4 regions of the Agarivorans sp. D1326 genome follow, and region 1 is predicted to be linked to each of the others. Evidence: predicted binding sites of a transcription regulator. Region 1 holds the regulator's gene; each other region holds the start of a gene.

Region 1 (5,757 bases):
CCCAACTCATCTATGGCAAAGCAGGCCAACTATCACTTATGCATCTCTGTACCACGTGAAGCCTGCCCCTTAGGGCTAGCACCAACAGCAAGCTCTACAGCTACCTTGGTAATGGGCGATGCTCTAGCTGTTGCTTTATTGGAAGCTCGCGGCTTCACGGCCGATGACTTTGCCCTGTCTCACCCAGGCGGAACCTTAGGCAAAAAACTGCTACTCAGTGTGAGCGACTTAATGCTAACTGGGGAACAAATTCCACTAGTAACAGTCGAACAAACTATTCGCGAAGCACTATTCGAAATTACTGCCAAAGGTTTAGGCATGGTGGGAGTACTTGATTCTAAGCAACAGCTGGCAGGCATTTTTACCGATGGCGACTTGCGTCGTATCCTTGATCAGCGCATCGACATTCATGATACCCAAATTGGCCAAGTGATGACGCAAAACCCCAAGGTGATCGACGACAATTGGCTAGCCTTTGATGCCTTAAAGTTAATGAAAACCAAGTCAATTAACGGTTTGTTTGTGCTAAACAATAAAGCCGTTGTGGGTGCATTTAATATGCATACCTTATTACAAGCTGGAGTTTACTAGTGACAATTAACACGCCCTATGGCGCGGTAAGCCAGAGCAATTTCAACGCGGCAGCAAAAATTAAACTTTTAGTTTGCGACGTAGACGGGGTTTTCTCAGACGGTCGCATTTATATGGGCAATGACGGAGAAGAGCTTAAAGCCTTTCATACCCACGACGGATTTGGCATTAAAGCGCTACTGAATATCGGCGTCGAAGTCGCTATCATCACTGGTCGACAATCTAATATTGTGCAACAGCGTATGCAGGCTTTAGGAATTACTCGTATCTACCAAGGCCAACAAGACAAACTCGTCGCCTACCAGCAAATGCTTGAACAATTGTCATTAGCACCTGAAAACGTAGCCTATATTGGTGATGATGTGGTCGACACCCCAGTAATGCGAGCCTGTGGTTTAGGTGTAGCCGTGCAAGATGCTCACCCCTTGTGTAAACAACGTGCCAACTTTATCACCCAAACCCGTGGTGGTTTTGGTGCAGTTCGTGAGCTTTGCGATCTAATACTGCAAGCAAAAGGCGAGCTTGATAATGCTCAAGGTATGAGTGTATGAATCGCCCAACCTGGTTCTTTGCGGGCTTATTTCTCTTAGCCTTGGTGCTGTGGCAGCTTAGCCCGTCGGAAACTCAGCAGCTAAGTGCTAAACGCGAAGCCAGCAAACCAAACTTTGTTGCCGAAAAGCTCTACAGCGTGAGTTTTGGCGAAGACGGCAGCCCGCGCTATCGAATCTATGCTGAGGAAATGGAGTTTTTTGAACAACTTAAGCACACAACTTTTGCTCAACCTAAGATCTTAGTGTACCCAGATCCAAGCCAACCTGTATGGCAAATTGTGGCCGATCACGCTACAGTACAGCAGCAGCAAAACGTCATTTTAAATGACAATGTAGTAATTAAAAATTTAAGCCGTGGCGAGTATGTTCGCGACTTAATAACCGAAAAATTGGAGATCGACCTGCAAACAGAAACCATGAGCAGCGATCAACCTGTTACCGTTTATGGCCCTTCATACGAACTGTATGGCGTTGGCATGGACGGTGATTTAGCCAACGAAATAGTGACTTTATTAGATGATATCGAAGCGGTTTACCACAACCCACAAGAGTAAGTTAGCACTTGCGGCTAGCTTGTTTATGCTTTCTTGGGGTTCACAAGCACTAGAAGACGACTTCAACAAACAAATTATTGTTGATGCTGACCGCCAGCAGGTCAATATCAAAGAAAACCGAGTCACCTTTTACAATAATGTTGTGGTGACTCAAGGCTCGATTAAAATGCACGCCGAAGAACTCAGTGTTATTGGTAGCGAGGAAAAAGGCAGCGAAGTAATGATCGCTAAAGGCGAACCAGCAACGTTTTATCAATTACTTGATAGCGGCAAGCCAATTGAAGCTGAGGCTAACGAAGTGCGTTACGACCTAAAAACCCAAACGCTAACACTCACTACCAATGCTCAGCTCAAACAAGAAGAGAGCTTGGTAAAAGGTAAAATGATCAAATACAGCATCAATAAACAAGAAATGGTGGCACAAGGCGACGAAAACAGCCGTGTAACCACTATTTTCCTGCCTCAGCAGCTTGACGAACTAACGCCCAAGGAAGACCAGCAATAATGAGTACCCTAATTGCTGAAAACCTAGCTAAAGCCTACAAGGGCCGTAAGGTAGTTAAAAACGTAAGTCTAAATGTGGAAACAGGTAAAATTGTTGGCTTGTTAGGTCCAAACGGTGCTGGCAAAACAACCACTTTTTACATGGTGGTGGGTTTGGTGCCTCGTGACCAAGGCCGCATCCTCATCGATGATGACGATATTTCGAGTACAGCGATGCATACCCGCGCACGCAAAGGCATTGGCTACCTTCCGCAAGAAGCGTCTATCTTTCGCCGCTTATCTGTGGAGAAGAACATTCTTGCCGTATTAGAGACCCGAAAAGACCTCGATAAAGAGCAACAAATTGGTGCATTAGACGACCTTCTTGAAGAGTTTCACATTGGCCATATTCGCAAAAACCTAGGCATGAGCTTGTCGGGTGGTGAACGCCGAAGAGTTGAGATTGCTCGAGCGCTAGCCGCCGCACCCAAGTTTATTTTGCTTGACGAACCCTTCGCAGGGGTAGATCCTATTTCTGTTATCGATATTAAAAAGATCATTGAACACCTACGTGATCGCGGTCTAGGTGTACTAATTACCGACCACAATGTTCGAGAAACTCTCGATGTTTGTGAGCATGCCTATATCGTTAGCCAAGGCGAATTGATAGCCTCAGGAAAGCCAGAAGAAATTCTCGAAAACGAACATGTGAAACGAGTTTATCTCGGAGAACAATTCAAGCTATAGTTAAAGTGCAAGTTTAAAAAAAGACAATAAGAAGAAGGAACAGCGGTAGTTAATGAAAGCATCTTTGCAGTTGCGTCTTGGTCAGCAGTTAACCATGACCCCCCAGTTACAACAGGCCATTCGCTTACTCCAGCTTTCAACACTGGATTTACAGCAAGAGATTCAAGAGGCTCTGGAAAGTAACCCTCTGCTTGAGGCGGATGAGTCTCACGCCAGTGATAGTGACGCAACCGACGCTAAATCTGCCAATGAGAAGTCTACCGAGGCCGAATCCACTGCGGACATAGACAACAGTCAAATTGAAGCAGGTGATGCCATTAATCAAGAAACTGTTTCTGACGACCTTCCTGTTGACTCTACTTGGGACGATATCTACAGCGCCAGTTCTGCCCCAGCCAGCTCATCTGGCAGCGCCGTGAGCGATGACAACGATATGTTGTTTCAGGGCGAAACTGTCGACTCTTTACAAGACCACTTATTGTGGCAAATGCAACTTACTCCATTTAGTGAAGTAGACCAAGCTATTGCCTTAGCCATTATTGATGCGGTAGATGAATCGGGCTACCTAACCCAAGACTGTGAGCAGCTATTAGAAGGCTTACGTTCAAGCGATAACAATGACTTAGACGTAGAGCTAGATGAAGTAGAAGCAGTACTTAAACGCATCCAACATTTCGACCCTGTTGGTATAGCAGCGCGCTCGCTGCAAGAGTGTTTACTAATCCAATTAAGCCGTTTTGCCGAAGACACACCTTGGCTAAATGAAGCCAAAGATGTAGTTTCGAATCACATTGATGTATTAGCTAATCGCGATTTTCGTCTATTAGCCCGCAAAACCAAACTTAAAGAAGACCAGTTACGCGAAGTCATGCGTTTGATTCATACGCTTGAACCTCGACCTGGTAACGCGGTTGAGCCTAATCAAGCCCAGTATGTAATCCCGGATGTATCGGTTGTAAAACGCCAAGGACGCTGGGTTGTAGAACTCAACCCAGATGCAATGCCTAAGTTGCGTGTTAACTCGCACTACGCATCTTTAAGTAAAACCTCTACCAACGCTAACGATACCCAGTTTATTCGTAGCCACTTACAAGAAGCCAAGTGGTTTATAAAAAGTATCGAGAGCCGCAACGAAACCCTATTAAAAGTATCCAACTGCATTGTTCATCATCAACAGGCGTTTTTTGAGTATGGCGAAGAAGCCATGAAGCCAATGGTACTGAACGATGTTGCAGAAGCTGTAGAAATGCATGAATCCACCATTTCCCGGGTAACCACCCAAAAATTCATGCATACACCTCGCGGCATCTTCGAGCTTAAGTATTTCTTTTCTAGCCATGTGGCTACCGATGGCGGGGGTGAGTGTTCATCAACCGCTATTCGTGCATTAATCAAGAAACTGGTAGCTGCCGAAAATACCAGTAAACCACTCAGCGACAGCAAAATTGCTGATATTTTGGCAGATCAGGGGATCAAGGTGGCAAGACGTACGATTGCTAAATATCGTGAGTCTTTAGCAATTCCACCTTCTAACCAACGTAAGAGCCTTATCTAAGGCCACTAAAAGGGGAAGATATCAATGCAAATTAACCTTACTGGACACCACGTAGAAATAACTGAATCTTTGAAAGAATATGTCCACACCAAGTTTGCCAAACTCACCCGACGATTCGATCAGATCAATAACGTTCACGTCATCCTCAACGTAGAAAAACTGAACCAAATTGCTGAAGCCACATTACATTTAAACGGCGGCGAAGTATTTGCAACCTCTGAGCATTCTGACATGTATGCCGCCATCGACAGCCTGATTGATAAACTTGATCGCCAAGTCATCAAACATAAAGAAAAACTTAACAAACGTTAGCCACCCCCATGCAACTAAATAAAGTACTTAGCTTGGACTGCACCCAAAGTGCAGTTCAATGCTCTTCAAAAAAACGCGCCCTAGAAATAGTAAGCGAACTGGCTGCCAAACAGCTTGATACCACTACCCAATGCATTTTTGAAAGCTTGTTAAATCGAGAAAAAATGGGCAGCACAGGTATTGGCCAAGGTATTGCTATTCCTCATGGCCGTATCGACAACCAGCATCAAGCCACAGCGGTTTTCTTGCGTTGCGATCCCCCTATTTCCTTCGATGCTATAGATAACAAGCCAGTAGACTTGGTATTTGCATTACTAGTACCCGAAGACCAATGTAAGCAACATCTTAATACTCTTGCTCAAGTAGCTGAAAAACTTAACGATAAGCAAATATGTAAACAACTTCGTTGTGCACAAAGTGATGACGAATTGTACGACATCATGGTAGCCTAATACTCTTATCAGCCTTAGGGATTATCATGGAACTGATCATCGTTAGTGGGCGCTCGGGTTCAGGTAAAACCGTCGCCTTAAGAGTATTGGAAGATCTCGGCTACTATTGCGTCGACAACTTGCCGGTTGTGCTTTGGCAATCACTTATCGACAACTTAAAAAAAACCTATTCTAAAGTAGCAATTAGCATTGATATTCGAAATCTTCCCGATGAGCTATCACCGGTAGGACAGCTAATACGAGATGCAGGACCAGACATTAATCTATTAAGCATTTTTTTAGATGCGAAGGATGAAGCGCTGATCCGCCGTTACAGCGAAACACGCAGGGTACACCCGCTTAGCCAAAGCAATTTATCTTTAGCAGAAGCGATTGAGTCAGAAACCGAGCTATTAGCCCCCATTTCTAGAAATGCCGATTTGCGTATCGACACTTCCCGTTTATCTGTACACGAGCTAAGCGGCTTAATTCGCTCGCGCGTTACTGGTGACCAACAACAACAGCTAATTTTG
Region 2 (5,757 bases), on a different contig from region 1:
ACCGCAATGGCGATAATAAGTACCGACATAATGCTGCGGCGGCGATTACGCTGCACATTACGTAATGCATGTTTTAGGCGACGCATGCGCTAACCTCCTTGGATAATACTTGTCCGTCTAATAGTTCTATTTGTCGATCACAGTGTTCACTCATACGGTTATCGTGAGTGGCGATCACAAAGGTGGTGTTGTGGCTCTTGCCAATAGCCTTCATCAGCTCTACAACTTGGTGGGCGGTGTGGCTGTCGAGGCTAGCTGTTGGTTCATCGGCAATGACCAAGCGAGGTTGGTGAATCAAAGCTCGTGCCACAGCAATGCGTTGTTGTTGGCCCCCCGACAAACGGTCGGGTTTAGCTTGTGCAAAATCGGCCATGCCTACTGCATCTAAAATTTGCATAATGCGCTGCTTGCGTTGTTGGCTAGGCACTTTATTTAGCATTAGCGGGTACTCTACATTTTCGTAAGCGCTCATTACTGGCACTAAATTAAAGCGTTGGAATACAAAGCCCAGCTGTTGCCGCCGTAGCTGCATACAGTGCTGAGGGTCTTTATCCAGTTTTACCCCATCAAAATACAGCTTGCCTTGGTAGTTAAGATCTAACAATCCACAAATATTAAGTAAGGTGCTTTTGCCTGAGCCTGATGGGCCGCAAAGGGCAATCATTTCACCAGCTCGAATATGTTCATTAACATTGCTTAACGCCTGCTGACTTACTTGGCCGGTTTGGTAAAACTTACTTAAGCCTTTAAATTGCAACATATTCTATCCTTAGCTCTTGTTTTGCTTAGCCATTAGCTGCGCGGTTAGCTGGCTGTAATCATCATTTACACCGCTTTGCTGTAGTTGGTTAAACCATTGTTGAGCCAGTGCCGGTTGCTGATTGTTTAAGGCCGCCTCTACAGCAAAGCGGTACACCCAAGAAGTGGCTTGCGCAGGAGATTGCAAAAAGCGCTGGTCATTAAGTACTTGCTTAAAGAGCTGCATGCCTTGGTCTTGGTAATTAAAAAAGTCTGGCACGCTGGTAAAGGTTACTGCGGCCGTTGCCTGCATATATATCGCTTGAGGAAGGTAGCGATATTGCTGCTGCCATTGCTCTTCTCCAATCATATTTAAGGCTTTATCCATGCGTGCTAAGCCATCTTCGGTGTAGCGCATTTTGGTCCAAGGCATCCAAGCATCGTCACCTTTTAAAGTCTCGGTTCCACCCAGATAAAACAAAGTCCAAGGGTCTGAAGGTTGCTGCTGATGGACGAGTTGTAGCTCTTTATACAGTGAATCTAGCTGCGAGTAGTCGCCTTGGGCTGCTTGAAAGTAAGAGGCAAGTTGTTGCTCGTTAATGCTAGCGCTTGCTGAATAAGAGCAAACAAGTAGTAGGCTGGCTAAAGTAAGCTTTTTCATGATCAATCCTTGTCAGTGTGAGTACATGAGCAAGATTACGATTGATATTCCCTTACGGCTGCATGATGCGATAAAAGGCAAAACCGCCGGACTAAATGCCGATAGCGAAGGATGAATGGATTGAGAGTACCGTTATCGATGGCGACGCTTTTCTGTAAATTGCGGCTAGCATTGGATTGTCATTAAAACCTTATAAGTTAATCCTTAGCGCTGCCATTGCTGAGGTTGAATGGTTATTTGGAGTGGTAGCGTTGTTTACCTGTGAAAAATGCGCTGCTTGATGAGTTCACCATTTAAAAGCTGAATAAATATAAAATCTTAGAATTTACAGATTATAAACACTGCTTTAATGTCAGCTATTTATACAAATATTTTTTTTGAATCACTTATTATTTATTAACTACTTGTTTTAAAAGATATTAGTGTTTTGGTATGACAAGTGCATCCGTGTTTAGTGATATGTAGGAAATTACTTGCTACATCCTAAAAAGGAATTAAACATGCTGAATCTACGTCATTCATTGGTATTAAGCTTATTACTGGTGTTAGGAAACGCCCACGCTGGAGTGATAGTTGTTGATTACAATGGGTCTTTTGATGAGGCAGATGTAGTTGCAGAAGGTGGTTTGCCTGCTGGTGATTTTGACACCATTGGTGGGGTCGATGATGTTGCACTTTTCAATTTAGTGGAAGGTGAGAACGCCTTTTATGGTTCAATTTACAGCCCGCTGGACAGCGGAGATGTTTTCAATATTGGCATCACTGCAGGTATGCGTTTAGTGGGAGCCAGTATCGATTGGGGAACCAACTTACTTGGTATTAATTGGACCTTCGGCACACCTATTTCACCTGATTATCGCCAACAAAGTACATTTGGTGCTACTGCGCCAACTTGGTTCCTTGAAGAGAGTTCTACAACGCCAGAGATTTTTACCATTCCTGAACTAGAAGATGGGGTTTTGGGTTTAAATGGCAAAAGTTTTGATGCACCAAGTTTAGATGTTGCTGAAGGTATTTACTTGAGTAGCCTGCTTGATCAAGGCCACACCTGTGCACAAACCTATGTGGTTAATTTTCCAGGTTATAGCCCTGAATGTGTAGAAGGTATCGATTATAAACTTACTTTCATTGTAGAGAGCACTTTACCGGTAACGCAGGTTTCTGAGCCGAGTACTATTTTGTTAGCTATGTTTGCGATGCTTGGATTTGGTGTTTCAAGAAAAAGACTTAGCAAATAACAAGCTAGTTACTTATTCATTAAAGCCTTGGTCTCACCAAGGCTTTTTTTATTGGCTGGTTTAGCACTAAACCACAATATTGGTTGTTACTTTAGTGGTCACCGAGTTAGCAATAAAACACTGCTGGTGGGCTTGATGATGCATTTTCTCAAGCTTAGCTAGGCTCACCTCTTGCCCTGAAAAAATCACTTTAGGGTTGAGCTTTACCTCTGTCATGGCCATTTTTCCTTGCTCATTTAAGGCCATTATTCCTACCGCTTTGTCTTCATAGCTATCCACTACCAAACGGTTTTTCGCCGCGATAGATAAGAAAAATAACATATGGCAGCTAGACAGTGAGGCAACAAAGGCCTCTTCTGGGTCAACGTTTGCTTCTACCGAGTAAGGCAGCGGCACCACATGCGGTGACGACGAGGCTGCAACAGTTTGGCCGCCATCAAAGTGCCAATGGTGGCCTCGGCTGTAATGGTTGTCGGTATAAGCTTCATCGGTTTGGCGTTGCCACTCTACAATGGCGAAGTATTCAGACATAAGCATTCCTGTGGTGAGTTAGCAAAGTTAAAACAACACGGCCTTAGCATGCTGCAGTCGTTAGTGCTTGGCAATGACAAATTCAAGCTTAAGGGCATGGGCTTGAAATTTATTGCCAAGCAAGCAACTCTAATGGTTAACAGCGTTTTTTAGGAACCATTATGCTCAACATGAATTTTGACCAAGCCTTGGCGATCGATACCGAACAAATGGATTGGCTAGCTAGCCCCTCTGCTGGGGTATTGCGTAAACCGCTAGAGCGAGAAGCCAAAGAATCTGGCCATGTAACCAGCATTGTGCAGTATCAGCCAGAGTCTTTTTTCCCTGAGCATCCACATCCACAAGGTGAAGAAATCTTGGTATTAGAAGGCGTGTTTTCTGATGAGCATGGCGATTACCCAGCGGGTACGTATATTCGTAATCCGCCAGACAGCAAACATAGCCCTTTTAGCAAACAAGGCTGCGTGATATTTGTGAAACTTAATCAGTTTGATGCGCGCGACCTTACTCAGGTAAGAGTTAATACTAAGCAAACACCTTGGTTGCCGGGCATTGGGGGCTTGGAAGTAATGCCTTTGCATGAGTTTGAGCATGAACATGTTGCATTGGTTAAGTGGCCAGCCGGTGAGATTTTCCAACCGCATCGTCATTTTGGTGGGGAAGAAATTTTAGTTTTGTCGGGAGAGTTTAAAGACGAACATGGTAGTTATCCTAAACTCACTTGGCTGCGCAGCCCTCATATGAGTCAGCATCACCCTTTTGTTGAGCAGGAAACGATTATCTTGGTGAAAACGGGTCACTTACCGGTAGATAGTTAAGCACAATCGTAGGCAGAGGGATGAATCAGAACTTAGCGAGAAAGAAGTAAGAGCGGCGCCCAATGAGGAGAGTCGGGCGGGCACCGCCCCTACAAAACTGTTTACTGATCGCGTACTCATTTGTAAAAGCTAACTTGGGTGTAATCACCGGCTTCTATACCTATGTGGATAAGGCTTTGACCCAATTAGATTTGTTTAAAGAGTCAAACAAGCTGCTATATGACTGAGCGACCAAAATAGTATATTATTGTATTACAATATGTGATTTAGCTTACAAAAGCAGCGATTATTTTGTTTTTGTTTATCTTAGTGATTAACAACAAAGTCGCGTTCAATTGCGATAAGCAAAAAAAACAGGTGCGTAAAAAAACCTACACCTGCCTATAACAAGATCTAAAGGATTAGATTTTTTTGTGTTGGCGTCGTAAACCTAGGGCGATAAGGCCGATGCCAAATAAAGCCAAGGTTCCAGGCTCTGAAACCGATACAATGGCAAATTGACCGTTAAGAATGGTATCGCGAAAGGCTTCATCTTCATCACCAAGGTAAGGAGTATTCATATTGTCGGTGATGTTAAAGTTAAGCTGCCACACTAGGTTATCTCCGTTTTCCCATAACTCAAATAAGCTGCCGTAATCGGTAGATAAAAAGTCTTCAGCTAGCGCATCGTCTATGGCTGCATCGTACCAGCTGTAGTCAAAAGACCCGGTTAGCGATACATCACCCATTACCGCGCTGCCCGAGTTAACAACTAGCTGCGCCACTTTAATGCTGTCACCATAAATAATCTCTCCACTGTTTTGGTCGTAACCTAAAACGCTAGTGAAGTTAATATTGATGTTGCCACCCTGGTCGAAGCTAACGCCACCCGTATCGGTAAACCCGCCGCTTAAATCGTTGTAGTCAAAGGTCATGGCCCAGTTATTATTTAAGCCAGCGTTATAGAGTGGGGTATTAGGATTTCGGTATAATCCTGTAGCATTGCCGTTGCCAGACTCAGTAAAGCTTGAGTTGACATCTGGGCTGCAAAAGCCACCTGTACAGTTGCCATTTTGCAGAGCCGAAGTAGCATGAATGTTAGTGGTTAAATAGTCTGCCTTGGCTGTGCTAGTACCACCTAAATTTAAGTAGAAGGGCACCGCATGGGCTACGTTTATGCTAGCCGCGAGCACCAAGGCCCAGCAGCAAGAAGGGAGTATCTTCATTTTACATTTCCATTATAAGTTGATGATAGTAATCAGCTTTTCCGTTTTACAATAATTGCTGACTTATTTGTTGTTAAGCAAAAAATAGACCTATCAATATAACCTTATAAAAAATATGGATATTGATTTTTAATTGATGTATCAAAGACTTATATAATGTAAAAAAAGCCGACAGCGATTTGTTTAAGCGAATTGACCTAGGGAGAAAGGATCTAAAATGAATGTGATTGAATTACGTGAGTACCAAATTAAACCTGGAAAAACCGCTCAATGGCTTAATTTGATGGAAAAGGAAATATTGCCCTACCAACGAAGTAAGGGAGTGGATGTCATTAATAGCTACCTATATTGTGACGACAATGGCGATGAATGGTTTGTTTGGTTGAGGCAGTTTAAAGATGAGCAAAGTCGCCAAGAGATTTGTAGCCAGCTCTACGATCAATGGTGGATTAACGAAGTACGTCCCAAGGTGTTTAGTTTAATTGAAGAGAGCAGCGTAAAAGTACGCACGCTGCAAGCGGCTTTTAGCGCAAACTAGATTAGCTGTACTTGCTAAGGCAATGCAT
Region 3 (5,757 bases), on a different contig from region 1:
GAAGGGGACTTTGTATATAGCCGCAACGTAAAAGAGTTATCTAAGCGTTTACCCATTGAATACTTGCTCGTAGGTACTTTTAGCAAATCAAATAAAGGTATTTTGGTTAACGCTCGGATCGTTGGCGCTCAATCAAAAGTCGTGGTTGCTTCTGCTCAAGAGCTTATTCCGAATGAGGTGTATCAAAGCAAAGTACCTGCGCCAGTTAAGCGAGATGGGGTAATGATTATCGAGTCGCGTAAGCAGGCCAGTAAAACTAAGATGCCGATGGGGGAGCGTGGTTAGTTAATTTCGTCTATTACTGTTATACGCAAAACCCTAGCCTTGGCTGGGGTTTTGTTGTTTTTGAATATGTAACTACTACAAGCAACATTTTTTCCATTAACAACAGTAGAGCATTCAGAAGTTCAAATTCAATTAGCTAAGGTGAACAGCTTAATGCCCAGTTAATTTGGATTATGTAGTTTCTGGAAGCGAGGGGTAACTTAAGCTTTAAAGCCTTTACCCATTCGTTGTGAACTGTGCTTTTTACCTAGTTTGTCATAGGTAGACGCATTTTGGTTTTGCAGTTGGTCAATTACGGCACTTAGCTGTTTGACTTTTTCATTGCTGGCTTTAATTATTTCGCCATTTAGCTGATTGCGTTCTTGGCATTGGGCCAGCAAACTTTTGATGGTATCTACTTGTTGAACAAATTGAGGATCTGAATTCAGCTGTTCTTTATTGGAAGACGCTGCGATCTCTTCATCGGCACTCGCTATTAGCGCCAGTACTTGTTCTTTTTGCTCAGCAACAGCATAAAGAGCAATAGTATCGTCTTGTTCAAGAGCAACTTTTTCTTGCTCCAAAAGAGAAAGCAGCAAGGTGAGTTGCTGCTCTTGAGTATTCAGTAGTGGGGCGATCATAGGCTAATTATCCAAGCGCTTTATTAAACTCACTTTCAAAGTCACCCATTTTCTGTGCAACTTTATTGGCATCTACTTGATAAGTACCATCGGCCACCGCTTGCTTGATTGATTCGAGCTTCGAGCTTCTGCTATCTGAATCACTGAGCAAATTCTGCTGAATACGGTTTAGTTGTTGTGCTTCGTTTGTAAGCATAACTGAATCCTGGGCTGCAGCAGAACCAGCGGTTGAACGTTGTTCAGCGCTTTCTTTTGTGCCTTTGTCAGCAACTCGATTTGAGTCTAGTTGACTAGGACGGTTTCCACCTAAGTTGTTAATATTTAAAGCCATAATGGCGCCCCACAGTTAATCAATTTTTCGTATTCAATAAAGCTATCGGCTTGCTTTGATAAAACTTTAGAAAAAAATTAAAGTTTTACCTCAACTATTCCAATCGCTTTTACTCGGCCGGTGACCAGACGCTGAGACTGATTATTTCTAACCCGAATGGTATCACCGATAGTGCCACTAGACAAAGCGGTACCTTGGGTTGTTACATTCAGCCCACCTGCATTGGCGGAGATGGTAACAGCATCACCTTTGCAAACTATGCAAATATCGCGCCCGGTTATAATTTGGTCTTTACGCATTGCTCGTCTAAGTTTAGCACCAACTAAGAGCTCTAGCTCTGTGAAGTAACTGCCGCGTAAGCGATTCTCGGGCAAAAAATTAGTGGTAAGTTGCGCGTTAGTTAAGGCAGCCCCTTCCTGGATGGGGGAGGCTGCTACTACCACGGCAAGCAATACTTGTTTGCGTACTGGGATATAGAGGCGCCAGTTTGCGTGTTCATCACACGTAACTAATACACTGGTGTTTCTGCGTACTTCACCATTGGCTAAACTGTAACGATAAGGCGTTGAACAGTCGGGGATCGCGATTCGCTCATCTAATTGATTAGCGGTTAGCTCAATTTTTTGACTATTGTCGTGAGTTATCTGTGAATAAACAAAATCTACTGCTGCTTTTTCAAGCTGCGAGTGCAGCTCACTAGTGTGAGCAGTAAGACTAAAACAAAATAATACGAGTGAAGCAGCAATTTTTATCAACATTTCCGATATGATACCGATAAAGCAAAGTAACAATTGGCTTTTTTGTCTATGCTTAACAAGTCGATGTTAAGCCTCTTGGTGTCAAAAAAACGACAATTAAGTTAGATTAAGCGATAGTATACAGGGGTTAAGCAAGGTTGATGCCCCTTTCTAAGGAGTGATAAGTATATGGCGGGTATTTTAGATTCGGTAAACCAGCGTACGCAGCTAGTAGGACAGAATCGCTTAGAGTTGTTGTTATTCAGGTTAAATGGGTCTCAGCGCTATGGCATTAATGTATTTAAAGTAAAAGAAGTCTTACAGTGTCCGCCACTTACCGCGCTGCCTAAACTAAATCCTGTTATCCGAGGTGTGGCACATATTCGTGGCCAAACTATTTCGGTCATTGATTTAAGTTCAGCCACAGGCGGGCGTCCAATAGAAGATGTAACCAAGTGTTTCATCATCATTTCAGAGTACAACCGTTCTGTGCAGGGCTTTTTAGTAGGCTCGGTCGAGCGTATTGTAAATATGAATTGGGAAGACATTTTGCCGCCGCCAAAAGGGGCGGGTAAGTTCAACTACCTGACAGCGGTAACAGAGGTTGAAAAAGAGCTAGTTTCTATTTTAGACGTTGAAAAGATTCTCGATGAAATTTCTCCGGTTGATACCACTGTAAGTAAAGAGATTGTTGAAGAAGCAGCCGCAAACGTTCAAATAGACAAAAAAGTATTGGTGGTTGACGATTCTTCGGTGGCGCGAAATCAAGTTAAGCGCGCGGTAACCTCCTTAGGGGTAGAAGCCTTACTTTGCCAAGATGGACGAGAAGCCCTCGAACTGTTAACCACTATGGCTAAAGATGGTCCAATTACCGATCAAATAGCGCTGGTGATTTCAGATATTGAAATGCCAGAAATGGATGGTTACACCTTAACCGCGGAAGTACGTTCTCATCCAGATTTAAAAGGTCTGCACATAATTTTACACACCTCCTTAAGTGGTGTATTCAACCAAGCTATGGTAAATAAAGTTGGCGCTAACGCCTTTATTGCTAAATTTAATCCAGATGAATTAGCTGCCGCTGTTCGTCAATCTTTATAGAGTGTGGATGCATTGAGAACCATAACAGATGATGTGTATAAACAGTTTTGTGGCTTTCTAGAAAAGCAGTGCGGAATTGTATTAGGTGATAACAAGCAATACTTAGTAAAGAGCCGTTTATCGCCTTTAATGGCTCAGTACTCTGTAGCGAGCCTTACCGAGCTAGTTCAAAAAGCCATGAGCCTACGTGAGCGTGATTTACGTGCGGCCGTGGTTGACGCCATGACCACTAATGAGACTCTGTGGTTTAGGGATACTTATCCATTTCAATTGCTCGGTGACAAACTCTTGCCTGAGTTCACAAAGCTATCTCGGCCAGTGAAGATTTGGTCAGCGGCAAGCTCCTCTGGCCAAGAGCCATACTCTATTATGATGACTTCACTGGAGTATCAGGCTAAACGCCCTGGAACCTTACCTATGGGGGTGCAGGTAGTGGGAACTGACATATCTCCGTCGATGCTGGAACATTGTAAGCGTGGTGAGTATGACACTTTAGCTTTGGCGCGTGGTTTATCGCCAGAGCGTAAGCGTCAGTTTTTTGAAGCGACTACCGACGGCAGATTTCGAGTTAATGATAAAGTGCGTAAAAATGTTAGCTTTAGACCGCTTAATCTCTTAGATAGTTACGCGTTAATGGGTAAATTCGATATCATTTTTTGTCGTAATGTTTTGATTTACTTTAACGCTGATGTGAAATCGAAGATCCTTAATCAGTTTGCTCAAGCATTAAACCCTAATGGATATTTAATGTTGGGAGCCTCTGAGTCTATTACCGGCTTAACCGATCGTTTTAATATGTTGCGTTGCCATCCCGGCATTGTTTATCAACTAAAATAAGCTAAACCCGAAGCGGCAGTAAATGGCAATAGTTGCCGCTTTACTTGCCGCTAGCATCACCCTGCCACCGTTATCTTGCATACCAATACAACTAAGTTCCTTAGTTAGTTGAACAAAAAGCGTCAAAAAAACTCTGGCACAGCTCTTGCTAAATATTCTTCGTAGAAGTGTAACGAGGTGTATATGGCAATAACATTTGATAAAGCATTAGGCGTTCATCAGCATACTGTAGGTGTAAGAGCCCGCCGTTCTGAGGTGATTGCAAGTAACATTGCTAATGCTGATACACCTAACTATAAAGCACGAGATATAGATTTTAATAAAGCATTTGCTGCCGCTAAAAGTAAGCAGGGTGGTGGAATGCACATCACTAATGAGCGCCACATCAGCGGCGGTAACAGCCAGTTTGCCGAACTAGGTTTTCAAGTGCCGGATCAACCAGACACCGGTGACGGTAATACCGTTGATGTACAAAAAGAGAAAGCTGCATTTATGCAAAATGGCCTGGAATATCAAGCAGGTATAAACTTTCTTTCAAGCAAGTTTAGTGGCTTACGTAATGCAATTAAGGGAGGTCAATAATGAGCTTTTTTAATGTTTTTGATATTTCAGCTTCGGCCATGAAGGCGCAGTCGGTACGTTTAAATACCACTGCCAGTAACCTAGCCAATGCCGACAGTATTAGTTCAAGTATCGATCAAACGTATCGAGCAAGAAAACCAGTGTTTGAGGCTGAGTTAAATAAAGCATCTCAAGCACAAGTTGAATCTGCACAAGTTAAAGTAGCGGGCATAGTTGAATCAGATGCTCCGTTGCGTAAAGAGTATTACCCAGAACACCCCATGGCTAATGAAGAAGGGTATATCTTCAAGCCAAACGTCAACGTTATTGAAGAAATGGCCGACATGATGAGTGCTTCTCGCTCCTATCAAGCCAATGTTCAAGTAACTGAAGCCGCTAAGCAAATGCTAAATAGCACGCTCAATCTGGGTAAAAGTTAAGGAGTAGCCAGTGTCTACTATTGATCCGTTACAAAATAATTATTGGCAACCAGAGTCGGTTGTTCCAGAGAGCAATAACAATCAGTCATTGGGGCAAGAGGATTTCTTCTCACTGCTTACTACTCAGTTGCAGTATCAAGATCCAAGTAAACCCGTTGATAACGCTGAGATGATTGCGCAAATGGCGAGCTTTCAGACTTCCGAGGGGATTGCTGAGCTTGGTACTAAGTTTGACACCATGAACTCGATCATGAATTCATCGGCTGCCTTGCAGGCGTCAACTTTAGTGGGCCAGAAAGTGTTAGTCCCGCTAGATTACGGACATAACGGTGGTACTGGTTTTGACGGTGTAGCGGTAACTGGTGCAGCAACAACCAATGTAAAAGTTTCGGTCGAGAACGCGGCGGGTGAAGTCGTCAAAGTTATCGACTTAGGTGAGGGAAGCGGCAACATGCCATTCTCTTGGGACGGCACCGATTCCAATGGGAATCCAATGCCAGAAGGTAAGTACAACATTAAAGTTAATGGTGTTCAGGGCGGTAAAGAGATCAGTTTACCCACCGCAACATATGCAAGCGTAGGTAGCGTGAGCTTAGCTGGTGGCACATCTGGCGTAGTCGTCAATTTAGAAGGCTTAGGTGGCATTGCAATGAGCGATGTTCTCGAAGTAGCCAAGGCCTAACAAAGAATAGTAAAACGATAGGAGATTGAGAGATGTCATTTAATATCGCTCTAAGCGGCATCAATGCCTCGCAAAAGGATCTTGACGTAACGGCGAACAATATTGCTAACGTCAACACCATTGGTTTTAAAGAGTCGCGTGCTGAGTTTGCCGATGTGTATGC
Region 4 (5,757 bases), on a different contig from region 1:
TAACCTTAGGCGAGTTTGCGCCTTGGTATGTGGTATTCCCTGTCGCCATTGTTGTGGGTGGTTTATTTGGTGCAGCTTGGGCGTTTATCCCTGCTTACTTGCAAGCCAAGCGTGGTTCACACATCGTAATCACCACCATCATGTTCAACTTTATTGCAGCCTCATTAATGGCCTATTTACTGGTTGATATTCTTAAACCTGAGACCACAATGGCCACCGAAAGCCGAGTTTTTGCGGCGTCTTCTTGGCTACCCAAAATGCATGAAATGCTTAGCTGGGTGGGTGTGAGCATGTCTGCGAGCCCGCTCAATTTAAGCTTCATTTTCGCCTTACTGTGCTGTTTGTTGCTGTGGTTATTTATTTGGCATACGCGTTGGGGCTACGAAATACGCTCGGTAGGTTCTAACCCTAGCGCCGCCACTTACGCAGGTATTAGCTATGTTAAAATCGTGATTATTGCGATGTTGATATCAGGCATGCTGGCTGGCTTCTTTGGCCTTAACGTTTTGCAAGGTGAACTACACCAAATCAAATTAAACTTTGTAGAAGGCTTTGGCTTTACCGGTATTGCTGTAGCACTGATGGGCCGCAACCACCCTCTTGGTGTATTACTCGCCAGCTTACTGTTTGGTTTCCTATACCAAGGTGGCGCAGAGTTAAGTTTTGAGTACGGTGTAGACCGTAACATCGTCGTTGTTCTTCAGGGTTTGGTGATTCTATTCTCAGGCGCTTTAGAGCACATGTTTAAGCCATCGCTTGAACGTACTTACCTCAAGCTTTTTGCTAAAAAAGCAAGCCCATCAGAAGGAGTCGCTTAAGATGTTTGAAACAATTATCTTAATGTTAGACGCCACCATACGGGTTGCGACACCGCTTATCTTCGCTTCACTGGCCGGCATGTTCTGTGAGCGCTCGGGCATTGTGAATATCGCCTTAGAAGGCAAGTTACTCGCTGCGGCATTTGTTGGTGCAGCAACAGCGCATGTAACCGGTTCAGCTTGGCTAGGTTTACTGGCGGGTATTGGCATCTCGGTACTATTAGCCCTATTACACGGCTTTGCCACCATTACTCACCGTGGCGATCATGTTGTAAGTGGTATGGCGATTAACATTTTAGCCGCTGGTTTAACGGTGACCTTAGGGCGTCACTGGTTCCACCAAGGCGGTCAAACCCCCGCTTTGAGTGGCGATGCCCGCTTCGCGCCTATTCAACTGCCGGGTGCTGAGGCAATGGCCGATGTACCGGTGATTGGTTTGTTGTATTCAGAGCTAATTAGCGGCCACTCAGCCTTGGTGTATTTGCTAATCATAACCGTGCCTTTAGCATGGTACGTAATGTTTAAAACCCGCTTTGGTTTACGTTTACGTGCGGTGGGTGAATCACCAGCAGCGGTTGATACCGCGGGTATCTCAGTAGTGAGAATGCGTTACAGCGCGGTAATTATTTGTGGCTTACTGGTCGGTATTGGTGGTGTGTACTTGTCGGTGGCGCAAACCGCCCAGTTCATTCCGAACATGAGTGCCGGTAAAGGTTATATGGCGTTAGCCGCGTTGATTTTTGGTAAGTGGCGACCATTTACCGCATTGGCTGCATGTTTACTGTTTGGTTTCTTGGATGCCATGGCAATACGTTTACAAGGCGTCTCCATTGGTAACTTCGCGATTCCAGTGCAAGCCATTGAAGCGATACCTTACGTACTTACCGTGTTCTTACTGGCAGGCTTTATCGGTAAAGCTATCGCGCCAAAAGCGATTGGTGTTCCATATACTAAAGAGCGCGAATAGAACCTTACTACTAGCCACAAAAAAGGTCGCTTTATGCGACCTTTTTTTATGGCGATTAAACTAGCTTAAAAGCGGCTTAGTGTTCGCGAGTTTGCATAAACTTAACGTCTGGGTAGCGCTCGGTGGCTAAGTTTAAGTTAACCATTGTAGGCGCTAAATAAGTTAAGTTGTCGCCGCCATCTAAAGCTAAATTATCGTGAGCTTTCTTCTTAAACTCTTCAAACTTCTTAGAATCGTCGCTAGCGCACCAACGCGCAGTGGCAAGGCTAATGCCCTCGTAAACAGCTTCTACTTTATATTCAGTGCGTAAGCGATGTACCACCACATCAAACTGCAGCACACCTACTGCGCCAACAATTAGGTCATTGTTACGCATAGGGCGGAATAACTGCACAGCACCTTCTTCAGATAATTGAATCAATCCCTTAAGCAATTGCTTTTGCTTCAAAGGATCTTTTAGTCGAATACGGCGGAACATTTCAGGGGCGAAGTTAGGAATACCAGTAAACTTCATGGCTTGGCCTTGAGTAAAGGTATCGCCAATTTGAATGGTGCCGTGGTTGTGTAAACCGATAATGTCGCCAGCAATCGCTTTTTCAGCAGCGGCGCGGTCGCCTGCCATAAAGGTTACCGCATCAGAAATGCTTACATCTTTACCTAAGCGTACATGACGCATTTTCATGCCTTTATTGTATTCACCAGACACAATGCGCATAAAAGCAATACGGTCGCGGTGTTTAGGATCCATATTCGCTTGGATCTTAAAAACGAAGCCAGAGAAGCTATCATCAGAAGCGGTAACCTCACCTATATCTGTAGCACGTGGCTTAGGAGCTGGTGCCCAATTAGTTAGGCCTTCTAACATATGGTCTACACCAAAGTTACCCAGTGCGGTACCAAAATACACAGGTGTTAATTCACCGCTTAAAAACAGTTCAAGGTCAAACTCGTTAGACGCACCTAGTACCAGCTCAAGCTCATCACGCAAGGTTTCGGCAAGCTCATCGCCTACGGCGGCATCTATTTCGGGGTTATCTAAACCTTTGATGATTTGTTGGTCTTGAATGGTATGGCCTTTACCAGTTTGGTAAAGAATCACTTCATCTTTAAGAATGTGGTAAACACCTTTAAACAATTTACCGCAGCCAATTGGCCAAGTAATTGGTGCGCACATCATGTTAAGTTCGCTCTCTACCTCATCCATTACTTCCATTGGGTCGCGAATATCTCGGTCCAATTTGTTCATAAAGGTAACAATAGGCGTATCACGTAGGCGAGTAACTTCCATTAATTTACGAGTACGATCTTCTACACCTTTCGCCGCGTCAATCACCATCAAACAGGAGTCAACTGCAGTTAGGGTACGGTAAGTATCTTCCGAGAAGTCTTCGTGTCCAGGAGTATCTAGCAGGTTAACAATACAATCGTTAAACGGGAACTGCATCACCGAGGTAGTAACCGAGATACCACGCTCTTTCTCCATTTCCATCCAGTCAGATTTAGCGTGGGTAGCGTTACCGCGACCTTTCACTGTACCGGCTTTTTGAATCGCGTTTCCGAATAACAATACTTTTTCAGTAATGGTGGTTTTACCCGCATCCGGGTGAGAGATAATTGCAAAGGTTCTTCGGCTAGCAATATCTTGCAAGAGTGAAGCGTTAGACATCGAATCAATTCTTCTAATTTGGTAACGCGAGGATGCAGCAAAGTGGCAATTTGGCCGAAACAGCACAATCACCCAGCGTTTAGTTAATCGTAATTGGCGGGTATTTTCGCCGATCTAGCTTTGATAAACAATCGGCGCTTTAGTTGCTATTGGAAAACCTTAGTTTTCGATAGCGAATCGGTAAGAGTTTTACGTGTAGCTACTCATATAAAGGCGTGAATTACTCAATGCAACAACTCCCTCTTTGTTAAGCCAGCAAGCACTTTAGTATTAACTCCACCTATTACCTCAAAAGCAGCGATTAATTCGTCAGTATTCTTTACACCCAGTATTTATTGTTAATAAAAACAGTAAGGAAAGTGATACTGGCCATGGACTTGCGAGTTTGGTACAGTAATTGCCTAGAACTGGTCGAACCATTTATATCAAGGAAGATTGTTTTGAACCGCAAGCATGTATTTTTCGCCGTTGTAGGCTTACTTAGCACTTTTGTTAGCCAAGCCAGTGTGATTACTTTTGATGAACTGGCCAACGGTGAAATTGTTAATGGTCAATACCAGTTAAGTCATGGTGTTAGCATAGATGGAACCAATGTACGTTTAGGCCAAACCAATTTGGCCGTCGCTTTTGATACCAGCCTTATCAATACTCAAGACCCAGATTTAGAGTCGCCTTTTAGCAATATTAACCAACCCAATTTAGGTATTGCTAACCCTGGCAATGTACTCATTATTCATGAGAACCCAAACTCGTGTAATGGCCTTATTTGTAACAACCCAGATGACGAAGGGCGTCGTCCTGCAGGTTACTTCACCATTAACTTCTCAAGTTCGGTATACCTTGAGAGTATCGACTTTTTTGACATTGAGCTGGCAGAGAATGGCTACACAGCACAAAATGCCATTCACTTGTTTGATGCGCAAAACAACGAAATTTTCCCAACTGATTTCTACACTCCGCATACCGGCGGTGATAATACTTGGGATCGCTTGGATTTTGCAGTAGCCCAGGTAGCCTCAATGCGTATTCACTTAAACGGCTCTGGCGCTATCGATAACATTCGCTTCTCGGTTCCCGAGCCTGGCAGCATTGCCCTATTTGCACTAGCCTGTTTTGGTTTGGTAGCAAGACGCTTTAAATAAAACCAAAAACGCCGCTTACTCTAAGCGGCGTTTTTAGTTAAACCTCATTCATTCGGCTTAAGCCAAGCCAACTTATGCACTAAGTAAAAACTGCCCACCACATACAAACCCACCATGCTTAACTGGAAGATACGCGCATAAAACTTAGTGGTTGCTAAACCGCCATCACTGCCAATAGTACTACCAAGTATAATGATATAAGCCGATAGGCCAGCTGCTACTATCGCGCCTTTAGGGTGCAGGTAAATAGCTTGGGCGATCAGCATAAAAGTAAGGGTAATTAGCAGCGCCATAAAACTAAACTGCGGCGCTGCAACCAATAAATTAAATACCAGTACAGCAATTAACCCACCTACAATGTTGGTGAAAATAATTCCTATACTGGCTTTTGCGCCTTTAGTTAACTCGGGGTTTTGCGCCAAAATTGCCACAAAAATAACCACCAGCAAATCGCTTAGTTTATCGAAAGCAAAGAAGTAGATAATAAGTGGCAGTATAACGATGGTGCTAACCACTGCCTGACGGCAGGCATCTTGATGTTTTAGAATCGGCGCTTGCTGCTTTTCTGCTCCTTGATGGAAGTCGTCTTTCACTGGTATCAGCCAATGCACAAAGGCCACTATCAACAAGGCCAAGACAAAGGCCAGCATAAAGTCGACAACAAAACTAGACGCTGCTGCCCTGCTAGCACTGGCCAACATCGGCAATGCTATCAGCGCCACCAACAGAAATAGCACCACTAACTCATTTAAACCAGTACTGGCTCGGTAAAATACGAAAAACAAACACCAAGCAAGAATAATAAACAGCAGCAATGGATAAGGCTGGGCAATAAGCACAACCCCAAGCCCCACCAGAAAACAGCTTAATACCGCTAGCGCTAAGGTTTTAATTAAGGCCAAGTTTAACGGGGGCTTGCCAGGCAACAACAACTGAGCGGTAAAAATGGCAGTAACAAATGACATACTCCACTCTAGACTTACCGCCAGCACCAGTACCAATGCACTCACCAAGCTAAAGCGCAACATGTGCGCTTTTAGAGGATTAGCAAGCCGCGAGCTTAAGGCCTTAGTAGACATAAGAGAACCAGCTTTTAACCCTTAAGGCCAGCTTAGCCAACGCTTTCATAATGAAGGTGCCTTCGGTATATACCGTTACATCTGC

Evidence for each region. The regulator sigma-54, encoded in region 1, starts transcription at its own class of promoters, with help from an activator protein. The targets are predictions, from matches to a motif close to GTTGGCACGNNNNTNGNNT.
Region 2: ACYFDN_RS07010 (PEP-CTERM sorting domain-containing protein) is a predicted target of sigma-54. The motif match lies at 1,826-1,844, and genes of this name have one in related genera.
Region 3: flgB (flagellar basal body rod protein FlgB) is a predicted target of sigma-54. The motif match lies at 4,044-4,062, and genes of this name have one in related genera.
Region 4: ACYFDN_RS09450 (PEP-CTERM sorting domain-containing protein) is a predicted target of sigma-54. The motif match lies at 3,836-3,854, and genes of this name have one in related genera.

What each region holds. Positions count from the first base shown of each region.
Region 1 is NZ_JBTWEN010000009.1:124,728-130,484, forward strand. Features, by position in the region: gene ACYFDN_RS17115 (KpsF/GutQ family sugar-phosphate isomerase) at 1-591, shown strand, start outside; gene kdsC (3-deoxy-manno-octulosonate-8-phosphatase KdsC) at 591-1,142, shown strand; gene lptC (LPS export ABC transporter periplasmic protein LptC) at 1,139-1,696, shown strand; gene lptA (lipopolysaccharide transport periplasmic protein LptA) at 1,722-2,201, shown strand; gene lptB (LPS export ABC transporter ATP-binding protein) at 2,201-2,926, shown strand; gene ACYFDN_RS17140 (RNA polymerase factor sigma-54) at 2,979-4,481, shown strand; gene hpf (ribosome hibernation promoting factor) at 4,506-4,793, shown strand; gene ptsN (PTS IIA-like nitrogen regulatory protein PtsN) at 4,802-5,245, shown strand; gene rapZ (RNase adapter RapZ) at 5,272-5,757, shown strand, end outside.
Region 2 is NZ_JBTWEN010000003.1:80,734-86,490, forward strand. Features, by position in the region: gene ACYFDN_RS06995 (ABC transporter permease) at 1-86, opposite strand, end outside; gene ACYFDN_RS07000 (ABC transporter ATP-binding protein) at 74-760, opposite strand; gene ACYFDN_RS07005 (hypothetical protein) at 770-1,399, opposite strand; gene ACYFDN_RS07010 (PEP-CTERM sorting domain-containing protein) at 1,900-2,637, shown strand; gene ACYFDN_RS07015 (OsmC family protein) at 2,704-3,168, opposite strand; gene ACYFDN_RS07020 (cupin domain-containing protein) at 3,330-3,986, shown strand; gene ACYFDN_RS07025 (PEP-CTERM sorting domain-containing protein) at 4,388-5,191, opposite strand; gene ACYFDN_RS07030 (NIPSNAP family protein) at 5,409-5,729, shown strand; gene ACYFDN_RS07035 (LacI family DNA-binding transcriptional regulator) at 5,744-5,757, opposite strand, start outside.
Region 3 is NZ_JBTWEN010000001.1:437,239-442,995, reverse strand. Features, by position in the region: gene ACYFDN_RS01960 (FlgO family outer membrane protein) at 1-285, shown strand, start outside; gene flgN (flagellar export chaperone FlgN) at 486-905, opposite strand; gene flgM (flagellar biosynthesis anti-sigma factor FlgM) at 913-1,236, opposite strand; gene flgA (flagellar basal body P-ring formation chaperone FlgA) at 1,314-1,994, opposite strand; gene ACYFDN_RS01940 (chemotaxis protein CheV) at 2,163-3,074, shown strand; gene ACYFDN_RS01935 (CheR family methyltransferase) at 3,087-3,911, shown strand; gene flgB (flagellar basal body rod protein FlgB) at 4,095-4,493, shown strand; gene flgC (flagellar basal body rod protein FlgC) at 4,493-4,912, shown strand; gene ACYFDN_RS01920 (flagellar hook assembly protein FlgD) at 4,923-5,594, shown strand; gene flgE (flagellar hook protein FlgE) at 5,627-5,757, shown strand, end outside.
Region 4 is NZ_JBTWEN010000004.1:151,723-157,479, forward strand. Features, by position in the region: gene ACYFDN_RS09435 (ABC transporter permease) at 1-818, shown strand, start outside; gene ACYFDN_RS09440 (ABC transporter permease) at 820-1,785, shown strand; gene prfC (peptide chain release factor 3) at 1,862-3,451, opposite strand; gene ACYFDN_RS09450 (PEP-CTERM sorting domain-containing protein) at 3,892-4,593, shown strand; gene ACYFDN_RS09455 (DUF2955 domain-containing protein) at 4,638-5,672, opposite strand; gene ACYFDN_RS09460 (HlyD family secretion protein) at 5,662-5,757, opposite strand, start outside.